One region of the Paenibacillus sp. FSL P2-0121 genome, then DNA from elsewhere that is predicted to be linked to it. Evidence: riboswitches for the same ligand, from Rfam matches in the RefSeq annotation. Region 1 holds a riboswitch; each other region holds the start of a gene.
What was found. A riboswitch is a leader RNA that binds a small molecule or an ion and turns the genes downstream of it on or off. The one in region 1 is predicted to bind cyclic di-GMP.
Positions count from the first base shown of each region.

Region 2: another riboswitch for cyclic di-GMP. It lies ahead of MKY54_RS30040 (NPCBM/NEW2 domain-containing protein); the one in region 1 lies ahead of MKY54_RS21375 (thiamine pyrophosphate-binding protein).
Region 3: another riboswitch for cyclic di-GMP. It lies ahead of MKY54_RS03205 (transglutaminase-like domain-containing protein); the one in region 1 lies ahead of MKY54_RS21375 (thiamine pyrophosphate-binding protein).
Region 4: another riboswitch for cyclic di-GMP. It lies ahead of MKY54_RS04850 (glycosyl hydrolase); the one in region 1 lies ahead of MKY54_RS21375 (thiamine pyrophosphate-binding protein).

Region 1 covers NZ_CP150245.1:4,802,543-4,806,032, reverse strand. The annotation lists gene MKY54_RS21380 (carboxymuconolactone decarboxylase family protein) at 16-384, opposite strand; gene MKY54_RS21375 (thiamine pyrophosphate-binding protein) at 395-2,035, opposite strand; cyclic di-GMP riboswitch class I at 2,191-2,287, opposite strand; gene MKY54_RS21370 (HAMP domain-containing methyl-accepting chemotaxis protein) at 2,462-3,490, opposite strand, start outside.
Region 2 covers NZ_CP150245.1:6,809,943-6,813,432, reverse strand. The annotation lists gene MKY54_RS30050 (EAL domain-containing protein) at 54-902, shown strand; gene MKY54_RS30045 (hypothetical protein) at 1,019-1,585, shown strand; cyclic di-GMP riboswitch class I at 1,743-1,829, shown strand; gene MKY54_RS30040 (NPCBM/NEW2 domain-containing protein) at 2,088-3,490, shown strand, end outside.
Region 3 covers NZ_CP150245.1:732,955-736,444, forward strand. The annotation lists gene MKY54_RS03190 (glycosyltransferase family 2 protein) at 1-363, shown strand, start outside; gene MKY54_RS03195 (GtrA family protein) at 350-757, shown strand; gene MKY54_RS03200 (class D sortase) at 860-1,519, shown strand; cyclic di-GMP riboswitch class I at 1,639-1,721, shown strand; cyclic di-GMP riboswitch class I at 1,796-1,876, shown strand; gene MKY54_RS03205 (transglutaminase-like domain-containing protein) at 1,890-2,699, shown strand; rRNA gene MKY54_RS03210 (16S ribosomal RNA) at 3,067-3,490, shown strand, end outside.
Region 4 covers NZ_CP150245.1:1,146,519-1,150,008, forward strand. The annotation lists gene MKY54_RS04845 (sugar phosphate nucleotidyltransferase) at 293-1,666, shown strand; cyclic di-GMP riboswitch class I at 1,803-1,882, shown strand; gene MKY54_RS04850 (glycosyl hydrolase) at 1,895-3,445, shown strand.

The sequences.
Region 1 (3,490 bases):
TGTCGAACTGTTGGGTTATTGGATTTCTTCTATGGTTGCAAGCAGGATATTAAAAGCTGTGATGATTCTAGGTGCCCCTATAACGGGTACTAAGTGTAATAGAATACCTTTAAGCTGTTCTACGGTAACTCCAACACGAAGGGCCATGACATAATGAACGCCCAACTGTTCGAATTGACCCATTGAAATTAAAGATGAAATGACTGCGATTTCCTTCCAGTCAGGGGCTATAGTATTACGTTGAAAAATATCGCCATAGGCATTCCCCATAATAAATTCAGCCAAGTCAGGGAAGTGGTCTTTAATTGGAGCTAGTGCTTTTGCGCCATAGTCTCCTGATAGATTCGTGAAGTGGTTGAGACCACTGTTGATATTTTCCTTCATGGTTAGCCTCCTAGTTTAGGTTCAAAGTACGGTGTGCAGTCGGAGGGACTTCATCACGGTCTGTTAGTAGTTCAATAACGGCAACATGGTTTAGAGCTACCGCATCTTTAATTGCAGCTGTGAATTCATCCGCAGTCTCACATTTGTAGCCTTTAGCACCTAGAGATTCAGCGAATTTCACGGCGTCCATTGGTACTTCATATAGAGTTCCATCGATACGACCTGTGGTTTTCTCCATACCCTTAAGAGCCATATCTAGTTGCTTATTATTGACCACGATAAAGATGACAGGGATATCTTTGCAGACAGCGGTGTTAATCTCAGCGCCGAGCATCATGAAACAACCATCACCTGTAATGCAGAGGACAGTTTCTTCAGGAGCTGCAACTTTTGCACCAATAGCCATGCCGATCGAATTACCCATGCAAGCAAAATACGCATCAAAAACAAAGCTGCCCGGTTTCTTAACCTTGTACCATTTTGCAGCGTGGAATCCATGACTTCCATCATCAACGAAAATTGAATTATTATAAGGGATCAAATCACTTAAAGTGCTCATTACGGAAGCAAGGGAAAGATTCTTGAGGGTTGGAAGCTCTTCTGAATAATCCGCATCGGCCAAAGCCTCACGTTTGGTGATTGTGCTTGGGTCAATATGATTTAGGCAGTGCACCAAATTATCGCGCAGGTCCCCAGTGACCGGTATCGTTTTGGACAATAGTATTTTTCCGACAAAGGTTGGATCAATATCAAATTGAATTAAAGTTGCTGGATGATTCTCCCGTTTAAGATTACAGATGGTCATATCACTTAAACGTGATCCAAGCACTATAAATAAATCGCTTTTATTCAATAAATCGTCCCCGTGGGTCGAACCGCCAACGCCAATAGGACCATGATAGAGTGGGTGATCCCAGACTATAGCCCCTTTTCCACCAGGAGATGTTACTACAGGAATATTAAAAGTTTCTGCGAGTTGAACAAGCTCTTTATGTGCTCCGGAGCGGTTAATTCCTTTACCCGCAATAATCAAAGGATTCTTAGCAGCTTGAATAGCATCGATGACTCTATCGATATTAGCTTGACTAATTAGAGATTCTCTTTCTGGGATTACTATATTGCATTCTTCCAATACTTCAGTTTGTACATCAAAAGGAATACAAAGATGAACAGGACCCCGTTTGGTCAGGGCCACAGAAATCGCATGATTAAAAATAGTACCAAAGTGATCCCCACGTTCAACCAATTTACTGAACAAGGTGGCAGGTCTGAACATATCAGCTAAATCAGCCAGAAAAGAGGTGGAGTCCTGACATTGAGGAATTCCAAGCTCTGTAATGGATTGGTGGCCGGTAATAAATAGGACAGGTAGGTTGTTAGCTTTCGCATGTGCTGCTGCTGTAAGCAGGTTAGTTCCCCCAGGACCCGAAGTACCAAATGCTACGCCTAGGTTACCCGTTTTCAGCGCATACCCTGCTGCTTCGAATCCGGAGCTTGCTTCATGTCTGCCGGGAATAAATTCAATACCGTAATCCACCATCTTTAGAACAATTGGACAAATGGATTTGCCAATGATCCCAAAAGAATGGGTGACTCCAAGGTTACGTAGTGCTTCCGCCATGTAATCTGCGACTGTCTTCAAAAGAAACACCTCACAAGTTTTTTGATATATATTAGTTATTAATCTACCGAATAGATACGACAGATCAATATACTCAAAAAGTAAAAACCTGTGCTCTATAGTAAGCACAGGTTGGTGGCATAAGGCACCGCTAAGACTGAACAATAGTTCAGCCGTCCTGGTTCCTCTGCAACCTGGCAATCATGGCCTCAAACGAAAAAATGAGGCTGTAGATCCATGGTTTTGCGTCATCCTCTTTCGAGGATTTTGCCAATATTAATTTATAGTTGATAAGAATAATTTTCCTTTACAATATATTCCTCATTAATTTTTGTCAACATAATCCGCTAAAAAAACTCGAAATTTGACGAAAGTCTTGTCCAAGAGATGAAGTTTTGCCTCGCGAAAAAAACTGCCACCTAAGACTCAGCTTAGGTGGCAGTTGATAGTTTTGAACTAGAATTTAAAGATATGAATGGTTTTTTGCAGATTAAATACGGCCTGGGTCATTTTTTCCGTTTCTTCTGCAACAGACTGCAGGGCATTAATCTGTTCATTCATAGCCGCCGATACCTCTTCCGTGCCAGCAGCAGTTTCTTCGGTGATTGCTGAGATATTCTCAATTGCACTGGAAATTTTCAAGGCACTTTCTAGCATAAGATCGCTCTCCGCAGAGAATGAAGAGATTTGCTCGGTAATGTACTGCACGCTTTGTACAATTTGTGCGAAAATATGGGCAGATTGAGTGATCATTTCATTCTGAACCTGCACAACCTCTTCATTGATGGCGATATTATCGATGGCTTGTTTAATATCTGACTCAATGCTGCGGACCAAGCCGAATACTTCTTTTGTGGATGCCGTAGATTCCTCAGCAAGCTTGCGGACCTCTTGAGCTACAACGGCAAAACCCCGACCATGCTCTCCGGCACGAGCAGCTTCGATGGAGGCATTCAGTGACAGCAGGTTGGTCTGCTCAGCGATCTCTGTGATGGTCTTGGTGATCATCGTAATCCCGCGGGCATTTTGTGAGAGAGCTTCAATAGTATCAGCCACTTTTTGTGTAGCCTCTATGTTTTTACGCATGCCTTCAGCCTGTGTATCTACGGATTGGCGCCCTTGCTCGACAAGTTCTAAGGTATGTATTGAACGTCTGTTCATTTCTTTGGTGGAGTTCGTATAATTGGATACTTTAGTTTCAATGTCTTTAATGGATTCTGTCATATCAGCGATATCCGTAGATATTTCATTTGCACCAAGAGCGAGCTCAGTAGAAGAAGAGGCTACTTGTGCCATGACAATTTTCAGGTTCTGGTTCTTATCTTCGATTCCGCGGCTTGCATCCATAACTTGACGGGTGATCTGCGATGCATCGGTCAAAATCTTCTTGAGCTTATCAATCATTGTGTTAAAGGAGCGGCTTACGTCACCCATTGAACCATTTTCGTCCGCTCTGCTAGTGAAATCACCCTTCGAAATACTGTG
Region 2 (3,490 bases), 2.0 Mb from region 1:
AGGTTATTCATCACTTGAGTAGAAGTAATACGATACATAAGGTGGAAGAAAATGTGATTACAATTAAGGAGGCTGGGGTGCGGGATTTTCTGGATTTCTGTAATGACCATATGGAGTCGGAGCAGGTTGAATTCCGTATAGATGACCAAACATGGAGACCTCTATCCGAATTACCCACTGTACTTGATATGGAGTGGATTGATGAGGTTATCACTAAGGGTCTTGTTACTTGCTACTTCCAACCGATTGTGAACGTAAGGGAAGAGATTTTTGCATACGAGCTCCTATCCAGATTTAAAAAAGAAGACGGATCTCTTATCTATCCTAATGAGATTTTTGCGGCGGCACGGAATCGTGGGCGTTTATATGCTTTAGACCGGTTATGTAGAATGACGGCTGTAAAATATGCTGCACCCTTAAATAAAAAAACGTTTATTAATTTTATCCCAACGTCGATCTACGCTCCAGAGTTCTGCTTAAGATCAACCGTTGAACTGGCCAATCAATTAGGCGTCGATCCTTCTCTTTTTGTCTTTGAAGTTGTTGAGACGGAGAAAGTGGATGATCTCGCTCATTTGAAAGCTATTTTGACATATTACAAGGATCGGGGATTTGAATACGCTTTAGATGATGTTGGTGAGGGCTTCAGCACGATCGAGATGTTATTGGAGCTTAAACCCCATTACATGAAGCTGGATATGAAATATGTTCAGGGTGTGTCCAGCGATCTGAACAAACAGAAAATAGCAAAGCAATTTTTAGAAAAAGCTTTAGAAATCCAATCCGTTCCTTTAGCAGAAGGTGTGGAGTTTAGAGAGGACTTTGAATGGCTTAAGCAGAGTGGTTATCAGTTGTTTCAGGGCTATTTATTTGGAAAGCCTGATCCTATTCCCAAACAGTAATCCTAATGAGTATATATCCGTCCAGAGGATGAGATGAATTTCAGGTCAGAGTCTGAGTACAGCCAACCCCCGGGGTTGTATAATTTAGGTAATTTGAAAAGGGGGACGGGATAGATATGAAATGGCATCAATTTGTAACGCGCTGGGCGGATTCTAGGGGCTTTGATGGACGAGAGATTGATTATCAATGGCCTTCTCCCTCATTTCCGGTCATCAGTATTCGCAGTAATCTAGGGCGATACTCAGGTCAAGCGTATGGCCGTGGAGGTAAACCCCGTGTGAAGACAGCCGTTGGATTAATCGCTATTGGAGATGTAGCTGTTGGCTTGATTTCCATAGGTGCGATAAGCGTGGGCGTATTATCCTTAGGAGCAATATCACTGGGAATGTGGTTAGCGATCGGAGCAATAGCACTTAGCTGGCTTGGCTTCGCAGTGGGAGCGATTGCGATTGCAGGCGTGGCTGTAGGAGCGATCGCAATCGCGGAAAAAGCGTTGGGGGCCATCGCCATAGGGGATACGGCGTTTGGTGCGATAGCGATAGGCAGGATCGCTGGGGGTGCCATAGCTATCGGACAATGGGCATATGGTGTAATCGCAGTTGGCGAACATGGTTTCGGATTAATTCCCGTCACGGGCGATGTGTGGAATTGGTTCCGGGGTTTGTTTGGATCGGAGAGTTAAGTAGACCTACAGTCCTAAAGGATGTCCTTCTCTTCCGGGATAGTCGATAAATAATATCTATCACATAAGAAAAACTAATTGCAATTACCTATACTCATTTCATACCAATTAATCATGCGATCAGATCTAGGCTTATGTTACTCTTTGAATGTATTCGAAACTTCATAGGCAAACCTATGGAAATGTAGGGACGCAAAGCTATAGGGACTAAGGTTATCATAACTATTGTCAGCCAGCTGCCAAAGAGTGCGTAACGCTTTTTGTTAAAATATAAGAAAGTATAAGTTATAAAACTATACTTAATATCTTATATTTCTCGCTTAAACGCTTACCGTCCTTATAAGGACGCCGAAGGCGTTTATGCTTGTTAAGGTTTAATAAAAATTAAGTCTTAATTTTTAGGCGACTTTATACGCAATCAAGCTACTCTTTTGGGGTAGTTTTTTTTGTGCCCATTTTTGGGCACTGGAGAGATTCATATGACATCTGGGGGTAAGAAGAGATGAAGAAAATGATTGCGATCGCTACATCGGCGGCCATGTTGGCCAGTTTTTCGAGTGAGGCAGGTTATGCTTTAGCAAGTGAGGCAAGCAAGGTAAATGTAACAAAAACAGTGGCGCAAAGTAAGGTTAACTTATTAAGCAACGCCTCGGTTATTCCGTTTGAGCTGTACGGCAAGGATGCTCTAAATGCCTATAATGAGGTTTTTAGAATGAATCCAGCAAATATTAAATCCATCACAAATAACGGTGGCAACTACTCAGGCTCGCCTATAGCTAAGGCTATGGATGGGGATATGAGCACGCATTGGGAGACTGGCAAACCGAATAGTTCAACGTTTACGAATGAGGTTGTGTTTGTTTTCAATGAGTCCACTGAATTAAATAGAATGGTATACGCGGCTAGGCAATCCGGTGCGAAAGGTAAAGGTTTTGCTCAAGAATTTGATATCTACGGCTCCACTACCGATGCGGGTGATTTTACGCTCGTGTCTTCTGGAGAATATACAGGCTCAACCGGTGATGTAGTGGAGATTCAGTTCGCACCTACGACTTTTAAGAGACTTAAATTTGTCTTCAAAAAAGCGAACCAAGATTGGGCGAGTGCGGCTGAGTTTTCTTTTTATAAAGAGGATAGTGTCTCTGCTAAAATGAAAAAATTATTTACAGATGATACCTTGAGCCAAGTTAGTGCTGCCTTTAATACGACAGAGAAATTAACAGCTTTAGAGAATGAAGTGCAGGCACATCCACTGTATGCGCAGTTTAAAGAAGAGATAGAGAATGCAAAGATCCTTTTGGAGAACCATCAGGTAGAGGCAACGGTAGCCAAGGTTTCGAAGCTAAAAGGGTATGGAACAGCCTATGAAAATGCCTATAGCCAAGCTTATAGAATGCCGAATGCAAACGTATCAAAAGTAACGGTGAACGGTGGAAGCTACTCAGGTACGAAGCCTGAATATATGCTGGATGACCAGCCCACTACGCATTGGGAAACGAACAAAAACAATGATGCAAGCTTCACGAATGAAGTTGTGTTTGAACTAGCGCAAGCGGAGGTGCTGGACAGAGTAGCTTTTTTAGCTAGAGATAACCGCAAAGGATTCCCAGAGGCTTTTGAAATCTATGCATCAGAGACGAGTAAAGGAGAGACCTTCCAACTTGTATCTAGCGGAACCGCGATTAGTACCAATGACTTTCTGGAATTTAAATTCGAACCGACGAAGTTTAAAAGATTAAAATTTAAGTTCACAAAAGCTAATATCAACAGACCTTTTGCGGCTGAATTTAGATTTTATACAGAAGATAAAGTAAGCGAAGCAGTAAATGGCATTTTCACAGATGGAACGATGAGTGCGGTTGTGCCTGCTTATAATAGCGTCGAAGCAATCAACGAATTAGAAGA
Region 3 (3,490 bases), 2.9 Mb from region 1:
TATCCGCTGAAGAAAATGATTCGTTTTGCGTTAGATGGCATCACCTCTTTTTCACATAAGCCGCTTAAGATTGCTACGTATATTGGATTCTTTCTTTCATTTTCTAGCTTTCTCTATTTATTTTTCGTCTTGTTCCAAAGGATATTTTTCACCTCCTGGACGGTTCCGGGCTGGGCTTCCATTGTAGGTGTCAATCTGCTCTTTAACGGTATTGTTCTGATGCTGTTGGGTGTGATTGGGGAGTATATCGGACGGATTTATGACGAGTCTAAAGATAGACCGCTATATATTGTTAGTGAGACTAAAGGCTACCAGAACGAAGAACAACTGGACCGCCGGAAGGACCACAATGATGTCAGATAAGAACTTGCGCGCTGCATTCATACAGTTCCTCAAATTTAATGCCGTAGGTTTGCTCAATACGCTTATTGATTTTGTGATTTTCACATTGTTGAATTCACTAGGGATGGTATACGCATTGGCGCAGGTGATCTCCTATAGTGCAGGCACGGCGAATAGCTTTATTTTGAATAAAAAAGTTACCTTTCGTGATCGCAACCGGGGGAATAAAGAAGGCTTCGACCGCGTACAGCTGGTCAAGTTTATCGTGCTGAATTTGGTAGTGCTCGGAATATCACTGCTGTTAATGCATCTGTTGACAGACAAACTAGGTATTCAAGTCTTGATCTCCAAGGTGATGGTTACCTTTATCACGGTGATCATCAATTTCTTTGGAAGTCGTAAATGGGTATTTTAAACATTAATTTCAGGCAGAAGGAGTTGCTATGCTTAAAGGCAAGTAGCTGTTTCTGCTTGATTTGTATATAACCATAGAAACAATATACGGAGGTGAATAACATTGCGTAAATTCTCCTATCTACTCATACTGGCTGGGATACTTATCATGTTATATCCGACAGCTAACGAATGGTACAACGACAGGCAGCAGGAGAAGTTATTAGAAACGGCTGAACTAAGCACTGCCGATAGTACTCCCCAGCCAGATCTGAAGAGCAGGTATGCTGAAGTTACTCAGCTGTTAGCAGAGGAATCGGTTCTGGATGCTCAGGCACAGCCCCAACCCCAAGAGACAGAAAAGCCTGAACCGGAGATTGCAGTCGGTGGCAAAGTAATCGCACTAATTGAAATCGATAAGATTGATTTGAAGCTGCCTGTATTAGAAGGGGCTACAAAAGCTAATATGAAACATGCTGCAGCCCATATGAAAGAAACGGCACCCCTTGGAGAGATCGGGAATGCTGCAATCGCGGCGCATCGGGCTAGAACTACGGGTCGTTTGTTTAACAGATTGAATGAGGTTGTTGTGGGGGATGTTATCACGATAAAGACTAGTGATCAGGTGTTTAACTATGAGGTGTATGATATTTCTGTAGTAGATCCGAGTGACGTCTCCGTTCTTGACGGGAATGACAAGGATAAGATTCTTACTCTGATTACATGTGATCCGCTAGTGAATCCAACGCATCGGCTGATTGTTCATGCCAAATTAACAAAATGAGAATAGTGAATGACAAGAAAACACAAATACCGGGAGATATTTATAAAATAATGGGTAATCTAGTAAATTAGGTCTTGTTCACAACTATAAATATGATAGTATTATACTATGAAAGCTAAACACGATAACGGCAAACCTTCCGAAAGGTAGGGACGCAAAGCTAAAGGGCCTTTTCCCAAAAGGATGGCAGCCAGCTACCGAATGAAGAGGCTTTTTTTGTTTGTTTCAAATGGATTCTATCAATTATATCTAGTAAAGCTAGAACAGATAGAACTTATACGATAACGGCAAACCTATCGAAAGGTAGGGACGCAAAGCTAAAGGGCCTTCCCGAAAGGATGGCAGCCAGCTACCGAAAGGAGTTTTATCCGTGAAAAAGGTTTATTTTATGCTGGTGGCGTTGTTCGTCCTAATGACTTCAGTTCCAGTAAGTACAGCTCAAGCTGCAAGTGCAGATGCCAGCTGGTTGATTACATCCAAAGTGGCTCAAGGTGTGATTGGTATTAACTATGATATTCCGAAAGATAAAAGAATCAAACTCATGATCACCAAAGATAACAGCAGCTATACATATAACTTGTATGCTTCTGGACAAGCTGAGGACTTCCCTTTGCAACAAGGAAATGGGACTTATAAGGTTTCTGTTCTGGAGAACACAACCGGCAATAAATACAAAGCATTATATTCCGAAGTAGTAGACGTAACCATGAGTGACTCGAATTCCGTATATTTGGGCTCCGTACAGAATGTGAAATGGAGTTCTTCTGATAAAGCGATTGTCAAAGCTAAACAATTAGTACAAGGCAAAACAACAGACGAAGAGAAAGTTAAAGCGATCTATAACTATGTAGTTGCGAATGTACAATATGATTACTCTCTTGCTAATAGTGTAACTACTGATTATATTCCAAGCATCGATAAGACATTGACTACTAAAAAAGGGATTTGCTATGATTACGCTTCTCTTTTTGCCGCAATGCTGCGGAGTGTAGATGTTCCTGCTAAGTTGGTAATGGGGAATACAAGCTACGTTACGCAATATCATGCATGGAACGAAGTGTTGCTTAATGGGAAGTGGGTTACCATTGATACTACAGTGGATGCAGGACTTGCAAAGAGTGATAAGAAAACCGATTTAATTAAAGCCTCAAGCAAATATACTGCGGCAAAATACTATTAAGTTCGTCGCTAGAAACATAACTCTATTAAATAAACAACTGGCTTAATTATTAAGCTAGTTGTTTATTTTTATATTAGGGGTTGCTTTTCTATTAATAGTTGGGGTATTATAGGTAAGCGTTGTTAGACAGCGTACAGGCGATATAGACGAGGCTGATAAAAAGCTTCGAAAAATAAAGCTTGCATTTCTGAAAACAACATGATATATTATAAGAGTTGCTGCTGAGACATTAAACGGCGCCAACGAGAACTTGATCTTTGAAAACTGAACAACGAGTGAGTAGGAAATCACGTAAGTGAAATCCAAAATTAGAGAATTAATTTTCTCGTCAGATGTTTCAAAATGAGCATATCGCTCTTTTCAATACTAATTGGAGAGTTTGATCCTGGCTCAGGACGAACGCTGGCGGCGTGCCTAATACATGCAAGTCGAGCGGAGTTACTTTGAAAGCTTGCTTTCAAAGTAACTTAGCGGCGGACGGGTGAGTAACACGTAGGCAACCTGCCCTTCAGACTGGGATAACTACCGGAAACGGTAGCTAATACCGGATAATTTCTTTTTTCTCCTGAGAGAAGAATGAAAGACGGAGCAATCTGTCACTGAGGGATGGGCCTGCGGCGCATTAGCTAGTTGGTGGGGTAACGGCCCACCAAGGCGACGATGCGTAGCCGACCTGAGAGGGTGAACGGCCACACTGGGACTGAGACACGGCCCAGACTCCTACGGGAGGCAGCAGTAGGGAATCTTCCGCAATGGGCGAAAGCCTGACGGAGCAACGCCGCGTGAGTGAT
Region 4 (3,490 bases), 3.3 Mb from region 1:
GGTTAAGAACGGAAAGGGAATTTGGAACTGTAGAAACGGAGTGTTCGCCCGAAAGATTTCCGTAGGAAAGCTAGCTTCGAAAGCATATGCTATCCTCGGATTTCTACCGCGAGAAGCGGTTCAATCAGGAAATCTGAGGATAACAGCGATCGGAAGTCCAAAATCCCTTGGAGTGGTTTCTACCTAACAAATTTTTTTAGTGCATCCGCTCGAAATAAGGCTAAGTGGAAGCTGACGTTTTGATAACAATTCAAATATGCTCGATTTCCATAATTCAAGGAGGGTTCATTCTATGAAAATGGTACTTCTATCAGGCGGTTCAGGTAAACGGTTATGGCCGTTGTCCAACGACTCACGTTCAAAGCAATTTCTAAAGGTACTTGAAAGCCCTCAAGGTGAACCAGAATCCATGGTACAACGTGTCTGGAGACAGCTGGAGGAAGCAGGGATGGCAGAATCATCTTATCTGGCCACCGGCCGTGGCCAAGTAGAAATGATACAAAGCCAGCTGGGAAGTCATGTGCCGATTATCGTTGAACCGGAGCGTCGGGATACTTTTCCGGCTATCGCCTTAACAGCTACCTATCTTTATTCAGTGGCAGGTGTTTCTCCAGCGGAGACGGTAGCAATATTGCCTGTTGACCCTTATGTAGAAGCATCTTTTTTCGATACCATGGCTATGCTTGAGGGGACCATGCTGGAAAGTGGAGCAAATCTGGCTCTAATGGGTGTTGTTCCTGAACATGCCTCAGAGAAATACGGATATATTATTCCTACCACCGAAGAGGCGGGGGAAAATGGTTTTATGAAGGTGAGTCACTTTCAAGAGAAACCTGACCGCATACAAGCAGAACAGCTCATCGAGCAAAATGCCTTGTGGAATTGCGGAGTGTTTGCCTTCCGCTTAGGGTACTTGTTAGATATTTTGCAGCGTAAAGGGTTGCCTTTAGGATATGAAGAATTGCAGAAGCAGTATAAGCTATTGTCTTCCATCAGTTTTGATTATGAAGTGGTGGAGAAAGAAGAACATATTGTGGTGCAGCCGTATGATGGATTCTGGAAGGATCTTGGAACGTGGAATACGCTGACAGAGGAAATGAGCAGCAAGCATGTAGGAAAAGGTTTTGTGACGGCGGATTCTGAGGGGACTTGCTTGATTAATGAGCTGGACATTCCGATTACGGTAATTGGTGCGAAGGATCTGATCATTGCGGCTAGCCCGGATGGGATTCTAGTTACCCATAAAGCTGAGAGCCCACGGATTAAAGAAGTGCTGAAGACCTTTGAACAAAGACCGATGTACGAGGAACGCCGTTGGGGTCATTACAAAGTTATTGATTATGTGAAATATGATGAAGGCAATGAAGTGCTGACCAAACGGATTTTTATATCCGAGGGGAATAATATCAGCTATCAATTACATCGCAAGCGTAGTGAAATTTGGACAATCGTCAGCGGCGAAGCAAGTATTGTGCTGAATGAGAAAAAACATAATGTGAAGGCTGGGGACGTGGTACGTATACCGGAAGGAACGAAGCACGCGATCCTTGCTTTGACGGATGTTGAGTTTATAGAGGTACAGACGGGGTCTGAATTAGTAGAAGAAGATAACATACGTATTACTTTAGACTGGAATGATATAGAACTACAACAATTCATTTCATAGGTCTAACCTATCTATTTAACCAATTCAAAATTTCTTGAAACAGGTAAATTGACTCAATTATCAAAAAAAGTCATAAAAACACTAAATATATCATTAATTGTCGTCGATACTTACGGTAAGAGAGATTATTTCTCTTAAATTGAAAAGGCAAACCTATCGAAAGGTAGGGACGCAAAGCTATAGGGCCTTCGAAAGAGTGGCAGCCTGGCTACCGAAAGGGAGATTATTTTGAAAGCTTACCGTACGTATCGATTGTTTGGTGCATTTCTGTCACTCGTCCTGTTTCTGACTGCACTTCCGCTTGCTGTTGGAATTTCGCCGTCTGTTGTCATAGCTGCTTCAAATTCTGGAACGCCAGTTACCCCAGGTGCCTCACCTGAAGCCGTAAAGCTGCTTAACTATTTTTACTCGATCTCAGGAAAAGGTATTATTGCCGGTCAACATGACTATTTAGAAAGTCCAGATGAAATTAACAATATGCTGAAGGGAACCAGCGGACAATATGCGGCTCTTCACGGTTATGAAATGGGTGCGATCAGTGGCCAGTCCGAAGCAACGATGGCTTGGCAACGTCAAAATGTGGTGAACAGCGCCATCAACTGGAATAAAGCGGGCGGGATCGTAGCTATGACTTTTCATGCTAACCTGCCGGGCACCTCTTATGACTGGGATAATGTGAAAAAAACACTTAGCCAGAGTGAGTTCGATAGTTACGTTACACCGGGTACCAAGCAATATAACAATCTGATCGCTGAGCTTGATAAGGTGGCCGTCTCTTTAAAAAGCTTGCGCGATGCCAACGTTCCGGTGCTTTGGAGACCCTATCATGAAATGAACGGGAACTGGTTCTGGTGGGGGAAGAAAAATAACTTTTCTAAACTATGGAATATTATGTATGACCGTTTTGTTAACGTTCATAAATTAAATAATTTGTTATGGGTATGGAGTCCGAATGCTCCCAATGTTTGGTCAGATCCTTATGCGCTAACTTATCCAGGTGCTGATAAAGTAGATATTCTGGCAGCAGATATATACGAAAATGATTACCAGCAAAAATACTATGACAGCTTATTGAGTCTAGCCGCAGGCAAACCGATTGCGATCGGGGAAAATGGTGAAATGCCTAATCTGGAGAAGCTTCAGCAATCGCAAAGTAAATGGACGTATATGATGAGCTGGGGAAAAATGCTTTACGAGAATAACAGTGCAGACACAATCAAAACATTTATGAATAGCAACTATACCCTGACCAGAGATAAATTAAATACTGGTCTGTCACCGACACCTAGCGCCGCACCAGCGCCGGCACCTTCTGAAGAAGAGGGGGAGGCAGCAATTCCTCTCGCGAAGGGGCTTGCAGGAGAGTATTACAACAACATGCAATTGTCGGGAGCAGCAGCTCTTAACAGAACTGATGCAATAATCGATTTCAATTGGCGGCAAGGCTCGCCGGATGCCGCCCTCGGGATTGATCGGTTCTCCATACGTTGGAGCGGTAAAATTAAGTCATTATATAATGAGCAATATACATTTTACACTACCTCAGATGATGGTATCCGTGTCTGGGTGAATGGGGAATCCGTGATTGATAGTTGGACTAAGCAAAGTGGTACTGAGCGTAAGGGCATTATAACGCTGAAGGCTGGCCAGCTATATGATATCAAGGTGGAGTATTACGAGAATGAAGGCGATGCGAGAGTCCGCTTGATGTGGGAAAGTGCTAGTCAAGCTAAAGAGACAGTTCCAGCAAGTGCACTTTTTCTTCCGGATGTCTCCTGATTGATGAAAATTAAAGGTCGATCCTTAGTGGCTCTGCGTTATTGC